One region of the Alteromonas sp. 4NH20-0056 genome, then DNA from elsewhere that is predicted to be linked to it. Evidence: predicted binding sites of a transcription regulator. Region 1 holds the regulator's gene; each other region holds the start of a gene.
What was found. The regulator MetJ, encoded in region 1, represses methionine synthesis genes. The targets are predictions, from matches to a motif close to TAGACGTCTAGACGTCTA.

Region 1 (4,518 bases):
CCACGCCTTTTCTTGTAATACGGGCACCTTTTCTTCGATATACGCTAAGGCTTTATCAATAAGCCCTTTGACCGCAGAGGGCGAATACACTTTACGCGCTTGCGACGCAGGCATACTGCGCTGTAAAAGATGTTCGAAACAGGCCTTTTGTTTAGGGGCCCTAGCGAGCTCAGAGATAAGGGTTTCGTCAGCATCGTCCTGTGCTATCAGCATAGCTTCTGCCGTTAATGTCGCCGCCTCTCCTTTTCTAAGCAGAACCGGCAACATGGTATGCACCACCTCACCGGGGGCATGATGATAATATTGCCAAAGCCATTGCGCCATTTTACGTAATGCACTATCAACGACCGGCGTATCATCAATAACTCGGTTAATTGGCTTAATTTTGGCATTATCGGCATGCTCTGCACTGGCATCGTCATTCAGCGTTTCGACTACGACGCCAATAAGCTCTCGCGGCCCAAACGACACTGACACTCTCACACCTGGCGACAACGCCGCAGAATGCGAATAGGTGAATAATTGCCGTAGCGGAATGGGGACCGCGACTTGAATGAACGCCATTGGTGCTAATTGCCTAGGAAAATAAAAACAAGGGTAATGATCTGGCATTTAGCAAGAATGTCAAACGCAACATCGCGGGAATCTGCACAACATAATCCTCCCTTTGTTATAAACGCAGTGTTACTGGTTATTACACGTACAGAAACTGCTTGATCACTGTCACAGCATCCTATATTATGCGCCGCTCTTTTGCGGCAGGTTGCATATTGCGACCTGCCATTTAATTTAAAGTTGCGTATGGTGTTTAGCTTCGGGCTGAATAGCGATACGGCCTTATCGATGAGGTAATCCAATGAAACCAGGTATCCACCCAGAATACACTGAAATTAAAGCAACATGCTCTTGTGGCAACGTTATGAACATCCGTTCTACACTAGGTAAAGATATCAACCTAGACGTATGTTCAGAATGTCACCCATTCTACACTGGTAAGCAACGTAACGTTGATACTGGTGGTCGTGTTGATCGCTTCAAGAAGCGTTTCGGTGCATTGGGTAAAAAGTAAGCCTAATTACGCGATACGAAAAAAGCGCCTACATGGCGCTTTTTTTATATCTGTTTTATTCGCTCTGATTAATGCTTATTTTGCATGGCAAGAAAGCGCTCCCAGTCACCATCGCATCGGCGTTTACACGCTTCCTCACTTTCAAAGCGCACCTGCTTAATCTTTGCTTTCACACAAGCGCCAGCAAAGTGTATATGCTCGTCCAGCGCGCTATCATGGCCTTTTATCAGTGCATCATTCTTATTTTTTTCAGTATCAAATACCACGGTAATAGCAGGGCTACGCCAATGCCCAACATGAGTTAGCCACGCAAAGCCGACAATTTCCTCTTTTGCCCACTCACATACATCGGTGAGTGCGACTATCAACTGTTTTTCAGACATTCAGCCTTATCCTCTACAACGCTATTCATCATTACTTCACTCACAGTTTCAATACAAATTACGGTATGGAAACAAAAGACAGCATAAATAACATGAATGGCTAATATTATACGTCTTTACTGGTCTTACTAGTTACTGTCACCTACATTGTACTCTTACAGAAGGCTGATCAGATATGTACAGTGTGAAACGCTGTGATAGAGTTGCGAAATAGCGTTTTTGCTACTTCTCACACACACAAAAACACTACGCAATATCGTTGCTCGCTGATGTAGCATTGCCACAATGACAAAAACAAAAAACTGTGACATGGACTTCAGCTATACCGTACCACCTCAACCCTACATCGAAGGATATGTTTACTAATGTCAGACTTTAGACAACGCGCACTAGATTATCATGCTTACCCAACACCCGGAAAAATAAGTGTGGAACTTTCTAAACCTGCTGATGGTGTAGATGACCTTGCCCTAGCATATAGCCCAGGCGTGGCTGAACCAGTAAGAGAAATTGCTGAAGATCCAGATAACGTTTACAAATATACCGCGAAAGGAAATATGGTAGCCGTAATCAGTAATGGTACAGCAATTCTAGGGTTAGGGAATTTAGGTCCAATGGCATCGAAGCCAGTTATGGAAGGGAAAGCCCTTTTATTTAAAAGGTTTGCCGGTCTTGATGCTATCGATATTGAAGTAAAACATAGAACCACGGAAGAGTTCATCAATACGGTTGCCAATATTGCAGACACGTTTGGCGGGATAAACTTAGAAGATATTAAAGCCCCAGAGTGCTTTGAAATTGAGCAAGAATTAATTAAACGCTGTAATATTCCCGTGTTTCATGACGATCAACATGGTACTGCTATTGTTACTGCAGCGGGCATGCTTAATGCGTTAGAGATTCAGGGTAAGAATATCGAAAGCGCGAAAATTGTTTGTTTAGGAGCCGGCGCAGCGGCGGTGGCATGCATGGAGCTGCTAATTAAGTGCGGCGCGCAGCGTGAACGTATTTACATGCTAGATAGAAAAGGGGTTATCCACACACGTCGTGACGACCTTACTGAGCACAAAAAACTGTTCGCAAATAATACTGATAAGCGCACGCTTGAGGATGTCATGGACGGTGCTGACATTTTTGTAGGCGTTTCCGGCCCCGATTTACTTCCACCTGAAACCCTAGCGCTAATGGCAGACAACCCTATCGTATTTGCGTGCTCGAACCCCGACCCCGAAATAAAACCTGAACTGGCTCATGAAGTGCGTTCAGACTTGATCATGGCAACGGGGCGTTCTGACTACCCTAATCAGGTTAATAACGTTTTATGCTTCCCGTTTATTTTTCGCGGCGCATTAGACGTGCGCGCAAGCGCAATCAATGACGAAATGAAAGTGGCTGCGGTTGAAGCCTTGCGAGCAATCACAAAAGAAGAGGTGCCCCAAGAAGTGCTGGCAGCGAGTAAGAGTAACAGCCTTTCTTTTGGTAAGGAGTATATTATCCCTAAGCCAATGGACCCTCGTCTATGTGAACGTATCGCATCGGCGGTATCGAAAGCGGCTATTGAGTCAGGGGTGGCGCGATTAATTACCCCACCTAAAGACTAAGGTCTTTACAGCAAAACTAAAAAAGCGGCCTAGCGCCGCTTTTTTATTGGTTACACATAATCTAGAGTTACGTTTACTCTTCCTGCTCATTTTCCACAGAAATATCAATTCCCATTTCTTCCATGATTCGACGCGCTTCTGCTGGTATTCGGTTGGCGTTATCTTTACGTAAATCTTCATCGTTCGGTAAAGGTTGCCCAGTGAAAGCATGAAGAAATGCTTCGCACAGTAACTCTGAATTCGTTGCATGACGCAAATTATTTATCTGACGACGCGTTCTTTCATCAGTTAAGGCTTTCAATACATTGATAGGAATTGAAACGGTAACTTTCTTTACCTGCTCACTCTTCTTACCGTGCTCTGCATAGGGGTGAATATACTTACCATTCCATTCTGCCATTGTACTAACTCTGTTTGCTTTTATTTATGTTATGAAGGGAAATTCTAAACAAGTTAACGAAAAGGTCAATTGAGCAGTGTAAACCTCTTGACGTCTAGACATATATTATTTAGTTTAGACGTCTAAACGTCCATTACAGAGAATATATCATGGTGTCTTACGCGCAAGGTATCGATGCATTAAACCAATCCTTATCGGAACTAAGGGATATTGATGTTTCATTTGAGTTTTTTCCACCTAAAACTGAAAAAATGGAGCAAACCTTGTGGAAGTCGGTTGAGCGCCTTGCTCCGCTTAAACCTAGCTATATGTCGGTAACCTATGGCGCTAACAGTGGTGAACGTGACCGTACCCATGATGTGGTCAAGCGTATTCAACAGCAAACTGGTGTAGCCGCAGTACCACACCTTACCTGTGTAGATGCCTCTCGTGACGAGCTTAAGCAAATTGCGAAAGATTACTGGGACTCTGGTATACGCAGGATCGTGGCGTTGCGTGGTGACCTGCCACAAGGTGTTAAAGAGACAGAAATGTATGCCTCTGACCTAGTGGCATTGCTTAAAGATGTCGCTGACTTTGACATTTCTGTAGCGGCCTACCCGGAAAAACACCCTGAAGCTCCTAATGCGCAATTTGATTTGCTTAATCTTAAACGCAAAGCTGAAGCGGGAGCGAGTGAAGCGATTACGCAGTTCTTTTTTGATACCAGTGTATTTTTGCGCTTTCGCGATAGAGCTGCGGCAGCAGGTATTGATTTAGATATCGTGCCGGGCATACTGCCTGTCACTAACTACCAAACGTTAGTGAAATTTGCTGGCTTTACCAATGTTCATGTTCCTGGTTTCCTGCACAAAATGTTTGATGGATTAGCCGATGATGATCAGGCAACACGAAACCTTATTGGTGCGAATATTGCGATGGACCAAGTCAAAGTACTTGCGAAAGAAGGCGTTAAGCATTTTCATTTTTATACCCTTAATCGCAGTGAGTTAAGCTATGCGATATGCCATATGTTAGGCGTACGCGCCGACGCTAAATAATCAGTGCCCTACATCGTGCCTCGGT
Region 2 (4,518 bases), on a different contig from region 1:
TTGCCCACCGTAGTGAGAGAGAACTGCTCTGCACCTGTAATATCAACTTCATCACCTAGGCGAGTGCCATCGACAGGTTCAAGTGATGCACCTAAGACATCAAATCCTAAACTCACATTACCAATCGAGGCAGGTGCATAAGCACGTAGTGTTTTCATTGCTTCACCTTTCATTAATGCGCCATTTGTTTCCACGGCATGGTACGAAGAATGTCAGCAAATACGCCCGCTGCGGTAACCGTGCCACCTGCACCATACCCACGGATAACGTAAGGGATAGGATTGTAGTAATCACTGTTAATTGCCAACGCATTTTCGCCGTCTTTCACTTGAGATAGTGGATTGCTTGCCGGTACCGCTTGAATCGTGACTTTGCACTTATCGCCCTCAATACTGCCGATATAGCGTAAAACATTGCCATCAGCTCTTGCGGCATCAACACGTTTGGAGAACGCCTCGTCAAGCTCCGGCAACTTTGTCATAAATTCATCAACTGAACATCCCTCAGCGAAACCCTCAGGCAGTACTGATTCAATCTCGATGTCAGATAACTCCAAGGCTAAATCCGCTTCTCGAGCCATAATAAGCAGCTTTCTGGCAACATCCATTCCACTCAAATCATCGCGAGGGTCAGGTTCAGTAAACCCGTTATCTTTTGCTGTTTTGGTGGCCACCGACAACGTCATACCTTCTTCTAACTTACCAAAAACGTAAGATAAGCTGCCAGACAAGATGCCTTCAAACCGATGTAATACATCGCCTGCACTAAATAGTTTCTGTAGGTTATCGATTACCGGAAGTCCTGCACCCACTGTGGTTTCATAAAGATACTGGCGATTCGTCGATAGCGCCGTTTTACGTAGTTTGTGGTAGTAGGCCATCGAACTGGTATTGGCTTTTTTGTTTGGCGTAACAACATGAAAGCCGCCTTCCATCATTTCTACATATTGGTTGGCGATTGCTTCGTGGCTTGTGCAATCGACAATAACGGGGTTAACAAGACTATTGTCGTTAACAAACTGCTGAAGTCGCTCGGTGGTTAACCCTTCGCCCGCTGCATCTAGGGCCGGCTTCCATTCTTGTGTTAAATCGATACCCTGACTGTTCAACAACAGTTTTTTACTGTTTGCTATACCGTACACTCTTAGCTGTATGTTGCGTTGAAGCAGTGTAGGTTGCTGTTTTGCTATCTGGTTGAGTAATTCTGTGCCTACATTGCCACACCCAACCAGAAAAACATCAATGGTGTGACGATTTGAGAAAAAATTCTGGTGAATGACCTTAACCGCTTTTTTCGCGCGCTTGCTCTCAATCACCGTTGATATGGAGCGTTCAGATGACCCCTGTGCAATGGCTACATTATTAACACGAGCCTGGGCTAAGGAATTGAAGAAGCGCGCTGCCAACCCTTTAGTGTGACGCATGCCGTCACCTACTAACGTCACTATGGCTAACTCATGCCTAACCTCAATGGGATCTAGTAATTGATTTTGTAACTCAAGAGCAAACGCATCTTCAAGTAGGTTCAGCGCGCGGCTTGCATCTTTGTTCTGAATACAGAAACTGATGGAATACTCTGAAGAAGATTGTGTAATAAGGCTTATCGAAATATTCGCATTAGACATGACTTCAAATACACGACTTGCCATGCCTACCATGCCTTTTAGGCCTGGCCCTGCAACGTTAAACATCGTCACATTATCAAGCTGGGAGATACCTTTAACCGATGTCCATTTTTCGCTCTTTTCATTGCTAATGAGCGTACCAGGCGCGGCAGGGTTTAGCGTATTTCTGATCAAGCACGGAATATGGTGCTGAGCAATCGGGCCTATTGTTTTAGGGTGTAACACTTTCGCCCCAAAATACGACAGCTCCATCGCCTCTTGATAGGTGAGTTTATCGAGTAAAACCGCACCCTCAACCTGGTTAGGATCGGCATTGTAAACACCATCCACGTCAGTCCAAATTTCGCAACAGTCGGCGCTAATACAGGCTGCAAGGATGGCAGCAGAATAATCAGAACCGTTCCGCCCTAACGTAACCTTCTCTCCCGCTTCGTTTGCAGCAACAAAACCCGGCATGATAAGCAGCTCGCTTCCATCGCAAGGAACGTCGGTAAATCGCGCTTTAGAAAGGGCAACATCTGCAATGCTGTCTAAGCATTCACCGTCGGCAAGAATATAGTCAACAGGGTCGATAACTCTGTTTTTTATCCCTTTAGACGACAAGATTGCGCTGAATAACGTCACAGAAATATATTCACCGATACTTAAAATGCCGGCAGCAATGTTATCTGGTGCCACACCAAGTAGCTTGATGCCATCTAAATGCTTATTCAGTAACGATAAATGAGACTCAATAAAATCGATAACGTGAGCATGTTGAAAGTTATCAAGCGCTTCGTTGAGCGCGTTCGCTATCCCCGTCACCGTGGTGGTTAATTTGTCGAATAACGGCGCAAAATCTTCACCCGCAGCGGCTTGTTCACAGAGCAACGATAACGCATTGGTTACCCCTTTGGGCGCTGAGAGAACGACCGCAGCGCCGTCGGTTTGGTGGGTGGCCGTGCTAATGTCGGTTACGCGCAAATAACGCGGTGCGTCGGCAAGTGATGAGCCCCCAAACTTTAAGACTTTCATGTGCTGCTCCTTAAGGTTACATCAACGTTTTTGTCGTCGTTTTGCTCGCAAAAACGTAAGTAAAAAAAAGCCCGCTTTCGTTATGAGCGGGCTTTCGTTGTCTTTTGCTATTTGCACTAGCCAGCGACCGCCCTATTTAAGGTGGTAATCATCATGCCGGTGGTGCCAATCAGTAAAATCTTTTTCATGCGTTCAATTTGCCGTATAGACGTCTATCTGTCAACCGCAGTTTTCACCACACTGTGTTGCATAAATTGCAACATGGAGGCTTTCACATTGCATAAATAGAGACACTATGGTAATAACAGACGCAAAAACAAGGAACTAGTGGTGATATCGCGGATACACTGCCAGTACGAATTAAAATAATGTAGTTTAGGCTGGTCATCACGCTGAACATATAGTGCGGCAACAAACCAGTTTATTTGTTTTCTTACCCTAAAAAACCACTTTTAGTCACGCTCAGCTAATTGCGATGCAAGATAATCAACCAAAGAACGTACAGGCAATGCCATATTTTTACTTGCAGGAAACAGCGCCCACACGCCTTCTCGCTCGTCTCTTGATTCACTCAGCACTTCAAGTAATTCTCCACTGGCTATATTTTTCTGAACATAAAACTCGGGTAACTGCACCAATCCAATGCCTTGAAGTGCGGCGTCACGCAAGGCATTACCACTGTTATACCGCGCACGTCCTTTCACTGTCAGTTTGATTGCTTTTTTATCGGTACGAAAACGCCATTGCGTTTGCGACCCAATTAAACACTGATGATTTTTTAACTCAAAAGGGGTCGAGGGTGGCGGGTATTTGAGAAAATAGTCGGGGCTTCCGCAAACATACAACTGCCTCGTCGCTAACCTTTTGGCCACTAATGTAGAATCTTCTAGCGCACCAATGCGAATAGCCACATCAATCCCCTGCTCTACGATGTCGACTCGGTCATTAGTAAATTGGCAGTCAATACGAACATCGGGATAACGACGCAAGAATTGATTGACTAATGGCGCGATGAACGCCTCTCCATAGGCCACAGGAACTGTCATTTTAATCAAACCTGTTGGCGCTTTTTGAAGTTCACTCATGGCATTGTCAGCATCAGACAGCAATGAAAGCGCATCACTAACTTTCGCGTAGTACAATACGCCGGCTTCAGTTAGTGACACACTGCGTGTAGTTCGGTTAAAAAGTTTCACTCCCAAACGACGCTCTAACGAGGCAACCTTCCTACTGACTTGCGCGCCTGATGTGTTTAGTCTTGTAGCCGCAAGGGTAAAACTTCGTGTTTGCGCCACAGCTTCAAATTCGACAATACCTTCCCACGTCATAAACACTCTCTTTTTGTCACACTTCATTATTACGTATAAGTAATAATAAATTACGTACAGCGCATTTATCTAGTCTTTTTCGCTCTCTATACTTATGCGACTTAGAAAAATCGCAACCACAGGAATTTTAAATGACATTACAAATCAGTGAAGGGCAAACCCATATTAAGTCAAAAGCTGCCGTGGCCTGGGCCCCAGGCGAACCACTTAAAATGGAAGAAATTGATGTAGAACTACCTAAAAAAGGGGAAGTACTGGTTCGCATTGTTGCTACTGGCGTATGTCACACTGACGCGTTTACGCTGTCAGGCGAAGATCCAGAGGGTGTATTCCCATCAGTATTGGGCCATGAAGGTGGCGGTATCGTAGAAATGGTCGGCGAAGGCGTTACCAGTGTGTCGGTCGGTGATCATGTTATCCCTCTCTATACCGCTGAGTGTGGTGAATGTAAATTCTGTACGTCGGGTAAAACGAACTTGTGCCAAGCAGTAAGAGCCACGCAAGGCAAAGGGCTAATGCCAGATGGAACCAGCCGTTTTTCCAAAAATGGCG
Region 3 (4,518 bases), on a different contig from region 1:
GGCACTGCTTGGGTAGTTGCCCAACTTGTATTTTTGTATGGGACTTCAATATGGCGAGGGTCGAACGATGATTGCAATCGCCATTTTGCGACTTGCTTGCTTTTGAACACAATAGGACCGTAGTGCTGATTCAAATCGGCACTATACGTTGCCCCGATGTTAAGGCAACAGAGAATTGACACCAATGCTACCCAATATAATCGGAATCTCATGATGATTAGTCCTACGAGTGTGTGTTCGGTGTAACTGCGCCCTACAAGTTACGTAACAATGAGCTTGTTATCTTCTTGCGCTTAATTTAAGTGTAGCCGTTAAAACTAAAAAGGCTACTTTATAGCATAGCTAGAAGTAGCCTTTATCAATACGTAGGTATCGGATGTTTAGATTGCTGCGCGCAATGCCTCTGCCTTATCGGTTGCTTCCCATGGGAAGGCTTCACGACCAAAGTGCCCGTAGGCTGCAGTGGCACGATAGATTGGACGTTCCAAATCAAGCATCTTAATTAGTCCGTATGGACGAAGATCAAAGTGTTCACGTACCAGTGCCACAAGAGTTTTCTCATCCACAAGGCCAGTGCCGAACGTATCAATGCTAATTGACGTGGGTTGTGCCACACCGATAGCGTAAGACACTTGAATTTCACAACGCTTTGCTAACCCTGCAGCAACAATATTTTTAGCAACGTAGCGCCCTGCATATGCAGCGCTGCGGTCAACTTTAGAAGGGTCTTTACCTGAAAAAGCCCCTCCACCATGACGAGCCATACCGCCATAGGTATCAACAATAATTTTACGGCCTGTTAAGCCACAGTCACCCATAGGACCGCCAATAACGAATCGTCCTGTTGGGTTAATATGAAATTGCGTATCTTTGTCAATCCACTCGCTCGGAAGCACAGGCTTTATGATTTCTTCCATTACCGCTTCACGGACAGTCGCCGTTGATACCGAGTCGCAATGCTGCGTAGATAGAACAATCGCGTCTATACCGACAGGCTTATCATTTTCATATTTAAACGTAATTTGGCTTTTCGCGTCTGGGCGTAGCCACTCTAACTTACCTGATTTACGCACCTCTGCTTGTTTCTGAACAAGGCGGTGAGAATAGGTAATAGGAGCGGGCATCAGCACATCAGTTTCATCACTCGCGTACCCGAACATTAAGCCTTGGTCACCTGCGCCTTGCTCTTCTAAGCTTTCGCGGTCAACACCTTGATTAATATCTGGCGATTGTTTACCGATCGCGTTCAATACTGCACATGAATCAGCATCAAAGCCCATATCTGAATGCGTGTAGCCAATTTCTTTGACAGTGTTGCGTGTGAGTTCTTCAATATCGACCCATGCCGATGTAGTAACTTCACCACCTACCAATACCATACCGGTTTTTACGTAAGTTTCGCAGGCCACCCGAGCGCGCGGGTCTTGTTCTAGAATAGCATCAAGAACGGCGTCTGAGATCTGATCAGCAATTTTGTCCGGGTGTCCTTCAGATACTGACTCGGATGTGAATAAATGCGTGGCCATAAATGCTCCGTAAGCGTTTATTGTTCAAAATAGTTGGGTATTGTACTAAAACAAGTTATAAATACCAGTCTTTACTTCTAGACGTCTAAAAGTCCTATCGTTACGTTTTGTTGACACAACCAGATCAAAAGTGGGGTTATTTCTGATTGGACAGCGACATTACTTATTATCGTCAATTGAAAGGCGATTTATGCGTGATAAACGAAAAGTCGATACGTGTTTATCACTTTTTACGGTTACTTTCGAGATTGATGTGAAAACCAATTGAACTGAAAGGTGGCATGAGTAAGAATAACGACCACTTTCAAACGTACATAGAAGTAGCGCTTAAACCGGATGCGCGGTCTACCTCCACGCTAACTTTGATACGAAATAAAATCAGGAGATAACATGCCCTCTCGTCGTGAACTAGCTAATGCTATTCGAGCACTCAGTATGGATGCTGTTCAACAAGCCAAGTCAGGTCACCCAGGTGCCCCAATGGGGATGGCTGACATTGCACAAGTGCTTTGGAGTGACTTTTTATCACACAATCCAGCGAACCCTACGTGGGCTAACCGTGATCGCTTTGTGCTTTCTAACGGTCATGGGTCGATGCTGCTGTATTCATTGCTTCACCTTTCAGGCTACGAATTGCCGATTGAAGAGCTTAAAAACTTCCGCCAACTGCACTCAAAAACACCCGGACATCCAGAATACGGTTACGCGCCTGGTGTAGAAACAACGACAGGGCCGCTAGGCCAAGGTATTAGTAACGCAGTAGGTATGGCACTCGCAGAAAAGGTGCTTGCCGCACAGTTTAACCGTGAAGGCCATAATATTGTTGATCACTTCACGTACACCTTCCTTGGCGATGGTTGCCTTATGGAAGGTATATCTCATGAAACATGCTCTCTCGCGGGCACGCTGGGGTTAGGTAAACTTGTCGCTTTTTGGGATGACAACGGTATTTCTATCGACGGTGAAGTGGAAGGGTGGTTTACCGATGATACGCCTGCACGTTTTCGCAGCTATGGCTGGGACGTAATTGAGGGTGTTGATGGTCACGATGCTGACCAGGTTAACGCTGCTATTCAAAAAGCGAAAGCCAACACCTCACAGCCTACGCTGATTTGTTGTAAAACAACCATTGGTTTTGGCTCGCCAAACAAAGAAGGTACAGAGTCTTGTCACGGTGCACCGCTAGGTGAAGATGAGATTATTGCAACTCGTGAAAAGCTAGGTTGGAGCCATGGTGCGTTCGAAATTCCAGACGACATCTATTCACAGTGGGATGCCAAAGAAAAGGGCAGTGCAGCAGAGACCGCCTGGAATGATGCGTTTTCGGCATATGAAGCTGCGTTCCCTGAATTAGCTGCAGAGTTTACACGTCGCGTTAATGGCGAACTCCCAGCCGACTTTAGTGAAAGAGCCGATGCAATTATTGCTGAGCTTCAAGCTAATCCACAAAATATTGCCTCACGTAAAGCTTCACAAAATGCATTGAATGCCTTTGGCCCATTACTTCCTGAACTGCTAGGCGGTTCTGCTGATTTGGCAGGCTCAAACCTGACTATTTGGGATGGCAGCAAAGGCGTTGAAGCAAACGACGCTTCAGGTAACTACATTTACTACGGTGTACGTGAGTTCGGTATGTCAGCCATGATGAATGGCATTGTGTTGCATGGCGGATTTAAAGCCTATGGTGCAACCTTCTTGATGTTCATGGAATATGCGCGTAACGCGGTTCGTATGGCAGCACTTATGAAGCAACCTGCTATTTTTGTTTACACCCATGACTCTATCGGTTTGGGAGAAGATGGTCCAACACACCAACCGGTTGAACAGGTTGTTGCGCTACGTGCTACACCAAACCTAGACAACTGGCGCCCATGTGACCAAGTTGAATCAGCTGTGTCTTGGAAATCAGCCATTGAACGTAGTGACGGCCCTACTACGCTCATTTTCACGCGCCAAGGATTACCTCAGCAAGAGCGCTCTGCAAACCAAGTTGCTGATATTGCCAAAGGTGGTTATGTACTAAAAGACTGCGAAGGTGCGCCTGAGATCATTCTTATTGGTACAGGCTCTGAGGTGCAGCTTGCGGTTGAAGCGGCAGAAACACTGTCTGCCCAAGGTAAAGCAGTACGCGTCGTTTCTATGCCTTCTACCGACGTCTTTGATCGTCAATCAGCAGAGTACCGCGAGCAGGTGTTACCGTCATCGGTCACCAAGCGCGTTGCTGTTGAAGCGCTATCTAAGGATTGCTGGTACAAGTACGTTGGCTTAAATGGTGCCATTGTAGGGATGGATACGTTTGGTGAGTCAGCCCCTGCGGGTGACTTGTTCAAGCACTTCGGTATTACTACTGACGCTGTTGTAGAGGCTGCGTTGTCTCTCAACTAAGAGGTTAAGACAACCTATGGTAAATATTGCCATAAATGGGTTTGGTCGTATTGGACGCAACGTGTTACGCGCGCTTTTTGAAAGCGGGCGTAACAACGAGTTTAACGTGGTTGCAATCAATGATGTCGCTAAACCCGAGGGCATTGCCCATTTGCTTAAGTATGATACCGCCCACGGGCGGTTTCGTTTTGATGTGTCGCTAGAAAATAATACGCTGAGTGTTGACGGCCATAACATTCAGCTGTTTGCTCAGCCGCAGATAGCGCATCTGCCGTGGAAAGCGCTAAATGTTGATATCGTATTAGAGTGCACAGGCATTTTTGACGACAGAGCTTCCGGAGAAGCGCATCTTAATGCGGGGGCTGGGAAAGTCCTTTTTTCATCACCTGGCTCTCCCGATCTAGATAATACTGTGATTTTCGGAACCAACGAAGATACGTTGACGAGTGAACATAAATTGGTCTCCAACGGCTCTTGTACCACTAATTGTATCGTTCCGGTTATACAAGCGCTTGATGCCGAGTTTGGTGTGGAAAGTGGCACCATTACGACCATTCATGCGTCTATGCATGACCAGCAAGTTATCGATGCATACCACGAAGACCTA
Region 4 (4,518 bases), on a different contig from region 1:
CCAAAAAGTACTTCAAAACAAACGCCATACACTAGAGTATTCAATTGGTCCGGGTTATACGTTTGTTGAAACACAGGAAGGGGTTGAGCAGAACAGCGCAATCGTACGTGCATCAGGTGCGTATTCGTGGAAAATTTCTGATACGGCGAAGTTCACTCAAACCGTTAGTACGGAAGTGGGTTCAGAGAATACAAAATCTCGTGCTGAGAGTGCGTTAACGGCAACCATCAGTGGTAACCTTTCTATGCGTATTTCCTTCAAGATGGACCATAACTCGAATGTATCGAGTGACATTGAGAAGCTAGATACTGAAACATCAGTAAGCTTGGTGTATAACTTCTTCTAAGCTACGATTAAGTAATAAAAAAACGCTGCATTTGCAGCGTTTTTTTTGGCCATTTATCTACAAAAAATTAATGAAGGATACGGGTCTTTATTGTGCCTTCAATTTGTTGTAATTCTGCAAGCGCTTCATAGCCTCGATCTTCTTTTACATCTACGACTACATAGCCTATCTCGGCGTTGGTTTGAAGGTATTGCGCTTCAATGTTAATTCCTTTCTCAGCAAACGCTTTGTTTATTTGTGTAAGGATACCTGGCTTGTTTTTGTGAATATGCAACAAGCGTGAACGGCCAGTATTCTCAGGTAGCGATACATCAGGGAAGTTAACAGCTGACAACGTAGAGCCATTATCTGAGTACTTGGCAAGCTTACCTGCTACCTCAATACCAATGTTCTCTTGCGCTTCTTGCGTGCTACCACCTACATGTGGAGTCAAAATGACGTTATCGAACTTGCGAAGTGGCGAATGAAACTCTTCAGTATTCGACTTTGGCTCGACAGGGAATACATCGATTGCTGCACCGTTTAAGTGGCCTGATTCTAATGCTGCTGCGAGTGCGTCAATATCGACTACCGTACCGCGAGAGGCATTAATAAGAATACTGCCAGGCTTCATTTGAGATAACTCTTTTTGGCCTATCATGTCTTGGGTTTGTGGCGTTTCTGGTACGTGAAGCGACACCACATCCGACGTGTTCAGAAGCTTTTCAAGTGATTTCACTTGCGCTGAATTACCTAGTACAAGCTTATCTTCGATATCGAAGAATTGAACGCGCATGCCCAAGTGCTCGGCCAAAATACTTAGCTGTGTACCAATGTGACCATAACCAATAATACCCAGTGTTTTTCCACGGGCTTCATAAGAGCTAACAGCGGTTTTTTCCCATTCGCCGCGATGTGCTTTGGCATTTTTACTAGGTACCTGACGTAGTAACAGAATGATTTGCCCTAACACGAGCTCAGCGACTGAACGAGTATTTGAAAACGGCGCGTTGAATACAGGAATGCCTCGGCGCTGTGTGGCAGCCAAGTCAACCTGGTTGGTACCAATACAAAAGCAGCCGATAGCAACTAACTTTTTCGCAGCATCAACTACATTTTCTGTTATTTGAGTACGAGAACGGATGCCGACAAAATGTGCATCTTTGATCTTTTCAATGAGTTCGTCTTCAGGCAATGAGGTTTTCAAAAACTCAATATTGGTATAACCGTTGTTTTTCAGTGTTTCTAATGCACTTTGGTGCACACCTTCTAACAACAAAATCCGGATTTTATCCTTCTCAAGTGAAACTTTACTCATGGATTTGCTATCTCTCGCTGTGTTGTGCCCGAGCTTCGAAGGCTGCTAAAAGGCACAGGCTATAACATGGTTAGTTGGGACATCTAGACGTCCAAATGAAAATTAACAGAAAACGACCAAACTTAAAAGTAATAATTTACTCGAATGTATCTACACCCGTATCGGTGGCAGAAAGAACAATGTCTGCACCGCGAAGAGCGAAAATACCGTTGGTAACAACGCCGGGTATGTTATTAATTTTTTGTTCAAGCTCTCTAGGATTAATAATTTCAAGGTTGTGAACGTCTAGAATGACATTGCCATTGTCTGTGATTACGCCTTGACGATATTCAGGGTCGCCACCAAGTTTAACTAGTTCTCTTGCCACAAAAGAGCGGGCCATGGGGATCACTTCAACAGGTAACGGAAATTTGCCAAGTACTGGCACGCGCTTGCTCTCATCAACAATACAAACGAAGGTCTTTGCTGCTCCGGCGACTATTTTTTCGCGGGTGAGTGCTGCGCCGCCCCCTTTAATCATGTGCTTGTATTCGGTAACTTCGTCTGCGCCATCAATATAGACAGAGAGGTTGCTAACTTCATTAAGCTCAAAGACCTCTATACCTAACGCCTTCAGACGCTGTGTAGAGGCTTCAGAGCTAGACACAGCGCCTTCAATTTTGTTCTTTATATCACCAAGGGCATCTATAAAAAAATTGACGGTAGACCCGGTTCCTACGCCTACAATGCTGTCTTGTTCTACATACTTTATTGCAGCGCGGGCAACTGCTTTCTTTTTGTCGTTTTGATCCATGATGAGGCTCCATTGATGATGCAGGTGGCGAATTTTCGCAATGTTGAGCGAAGTGTATCAGATATCTACAAAATAGCGCATCACGGCGGGTAATATTAACAATAGGTGACGTACTTGCGACAAGGGTGCTTTATAGAGGCGTATTTTAATTCTCTACTGCATGAGGGCAGGCGTTGCCGTACTGGTATTAAACAGAAAAGTGATGAAGACGCGTTGGCGTGACGATGGCATTGAGAGGAATGTCCCATGATGCATAAGGAAGGCATTCAACAAGCTGTAAATCATGAGCGACGCCTATTAGCAGGGGCTTTTTAACCGCATGGCGGGTATACGCCAACGTCCTATCGTAATAACCGCCTCCCATGCCTAGTCGATTACCATCGTTATCAAAACCCACAAGTGGCATAAGAATAACGTCTAGTTCGTGCGTAGGCATAATGTGTTGACAGGCTAACTCGGGCTCTAAAATCCCATACTTGTTTTGTATTAAAGGGGTATGTGAAGCGTATTCTAGAAACAGCAAATGCCCCTTACAAACCGGGTGTAAAACAGGAAGTGAAAACGAAAATATCTGCTGAGTACTACCAACAAACAATGATAAATCGACTTCACCATCGTTGGCTAGATACGTTCCCATTTTCAAATGACTGTCGTTTGAAAAATACCGAGACAGCTGGAAGGATACGCCTTCAGCGGCCTGCTTTTGTTGTGAAGCTGATAACTGTCGCCGCGCTGCTCTTAGTTGGGTTCTTAGTGTTTTTCTATGGTGTTGAGCTGGCATTACACTGCTAAGTACTTATTTAATACAAACACCAGTTCTGCACTGTCGACCGGTTTTGTAAGAACATCGATTAGCCCTTGCGAAAGCAGCATTGAGCGCTCGGTAATAACGTCTGCGGTTAACGCCACAACCGGAAGATCTTTCGATATTTCGTTAATTTGTTGTGCGGCTTGCATCCCATTAATGCCAGGAAGGTTTAAATCCATTAATACTAAATCGACTGGGTTCGTTCTAACATACTCCACGCCCTCTTCTCCGGAGCCCACGATAGATATCGCAAATCCAAGTTTTTCAAACACAGTTTTAATTACCACTTGGTTAATATGATGATCTTCAACAACCAAAATTTGCGCCTCTTTATTAACCCGCAGTTGATTAATAAACGAGGGGGTTTGGGCTTCTGCATAATCTTGTGCGCTTATTACGTCAGTGGGAATACTCACACTTACTTGCGTACCTACATTCAGTTTGCTCTTGAGCTTCAAGGTACCATCGAGTAATTCAACAAGGCGTTTTGTAATATTCAGCCCTAAGCCAGTCCCGTCGAATTGATGCGCATTATCCATCCTCTCAAATGCCGTAAATAATTTCTTTTGATCCTCTTCGCTTATCCCGATGCCTTCATCTTTAACGGTAAAGGTAAGCTTTCCGTTTTTAAATTTCGCGGTGGCGTTTACGCTTTTCTCTGCATGCGTATATTTTATAGCATTTGATAGTAAGTTTAGGACTATTTGACCAAACTTTGTATCGTCAAAGCTTAGGCTTTCCGGCATTGAATTGGAAACTGAAGAGTGAAACATAACATTGCCGTCTTCAGCGCGAATGCGGGTTAATGAGAAAAGGTGAGTGAAGAAATCTTGCGTGCTAACTGGGCGTGGCATGACACGCATTTTACCTGCTTCAATTTGCTTTAAATCGAGCACTGAATTAACAATTTCAAGTAAACGGCCACCGCTTTCACTTATAAGCGCTAAGGGCTCCGTAAAGGTATCAGGCAAGGATAAGGCTGCAGCGTCACTTTCAAGTATATGGCTAAATGTATTAATCGCATTTAACGGCGTTCTAATTTCGTGACTGATATAAGACAGGAAGTCGGATTTAAATTGGCTAGTTCGCTCTAACTCTCTGTTTTTGCGTTTTAGTTCTAAATGCGCTACTACGGATTGGCTCAACGTCTGTAGTGCAGAGCGTTGACCGTCGGTCAGTGTTTTAGCCTCGTCACTTATTGCGCATAGAGTGCCTATTGCGTGGCCAGAAGGCGTTACTAAAGGGGCGCCGGCATAAAAGCGAATATCGGGTGC

Region 2: a site for MetJ is predicted at 2,836-2,853, ahead of thrA (bifunctional aspartate kinase/homoserine dehydrogenase I). Genes of this name have one in related genera too.
Region 3: a site for MetJ is predicted at 1,597-1,614, ahead of metK (methionine adenosyltransferase). Genes of this name have one in related genera too.
Region 4: a site for MetJ is predicted at 1,720-1,737, ahead of serA (phosphoglycerate dehydrogenase). Genes of this name have one in related genera too.

The regions. Positions count from the first base shown of each region.
Region 1 covers NZ_BAAJLS010000009.1:41,028-45,545, reverse strand. The annotation lists gene priA (primosomal protein N') at 1-564, opposite strand, end outside; gene rpmE (50S ribosomal protein L31) at 857-1,069, shown strand; gene AC27EZ_RS14560 (hypothetical protein) at 1,138-1,452, opposite strand; gene AC27EZ_RS14555 (malic enzyme-like NAD(P)-binding protein) at 1,818-3,053, shown strand; gene metJ (met regulon transcriptional regulator MetJ) at 3,127-3,453, opposite strand; gene metF (methylenetetrahydrofolate reductase) at 3,603-4,493, shown strand.
Region 2 covers NZ_BAAJLS010000002.1:400,386-404,903, forward strand. The annotation lists gene thrB (homoserine kinase) at 1-158, opposite strand, end outside; gene thrA (bifunctional aspartate kinase/homoserine dehydrogenase I) at 173-2,638, opposite strand; gene AC27EZ_RS05310 (LysR family transcriptional regulator) at 3,091-3,966, opposite strand; gene AC27EZ_RS05315 (S-(hydroxymethyl)glutathione dehydrogenase/class III alcohol dehydrogenase) at 4,098-4,518, shown strand, end outside.
Region 3 covers NZ_BAAJLS010000001.1:593,993-598,510, reverse strand. The annotation lists gene AC27EZ_RS02645 (hypothetical protein) at 1-212, opposite strand, end outside; gene metK (methionine adenosyltransferase) at 381-1,526, opposite strand; gene tkt (transketolase) at 1,917-3,911, shown strand; gene epd (erythrose-4-phosphate dehydrogenase) at 3,928-4,518, shown strand, end outside.
Region 4 covers NZ_BAAJLS010000002.1:298,228-302,745, reverse strand. The annotation lists gene AC27EZ_RS04880 (DUF481 domain-containing protein) at 1-346, shown strand, start outside; gene serA (phosphoglycerate dehydrogenase) at 414-1,643, opposite strand; gene rpiA (ribose-5-phosphate isomerase RpiA) at 1,780-2,436, opposite strand; gene AC27EZ_RS04865 (5-formyltetrahydrofolate cyclo-ligase) at 2,624-3,217, opposite strand; gene AC27EZ_RS04860 (GAF domain-containing hybrid sensor histidine kinase/response regulator) at 3,217-4,518, opposite strand, start outside.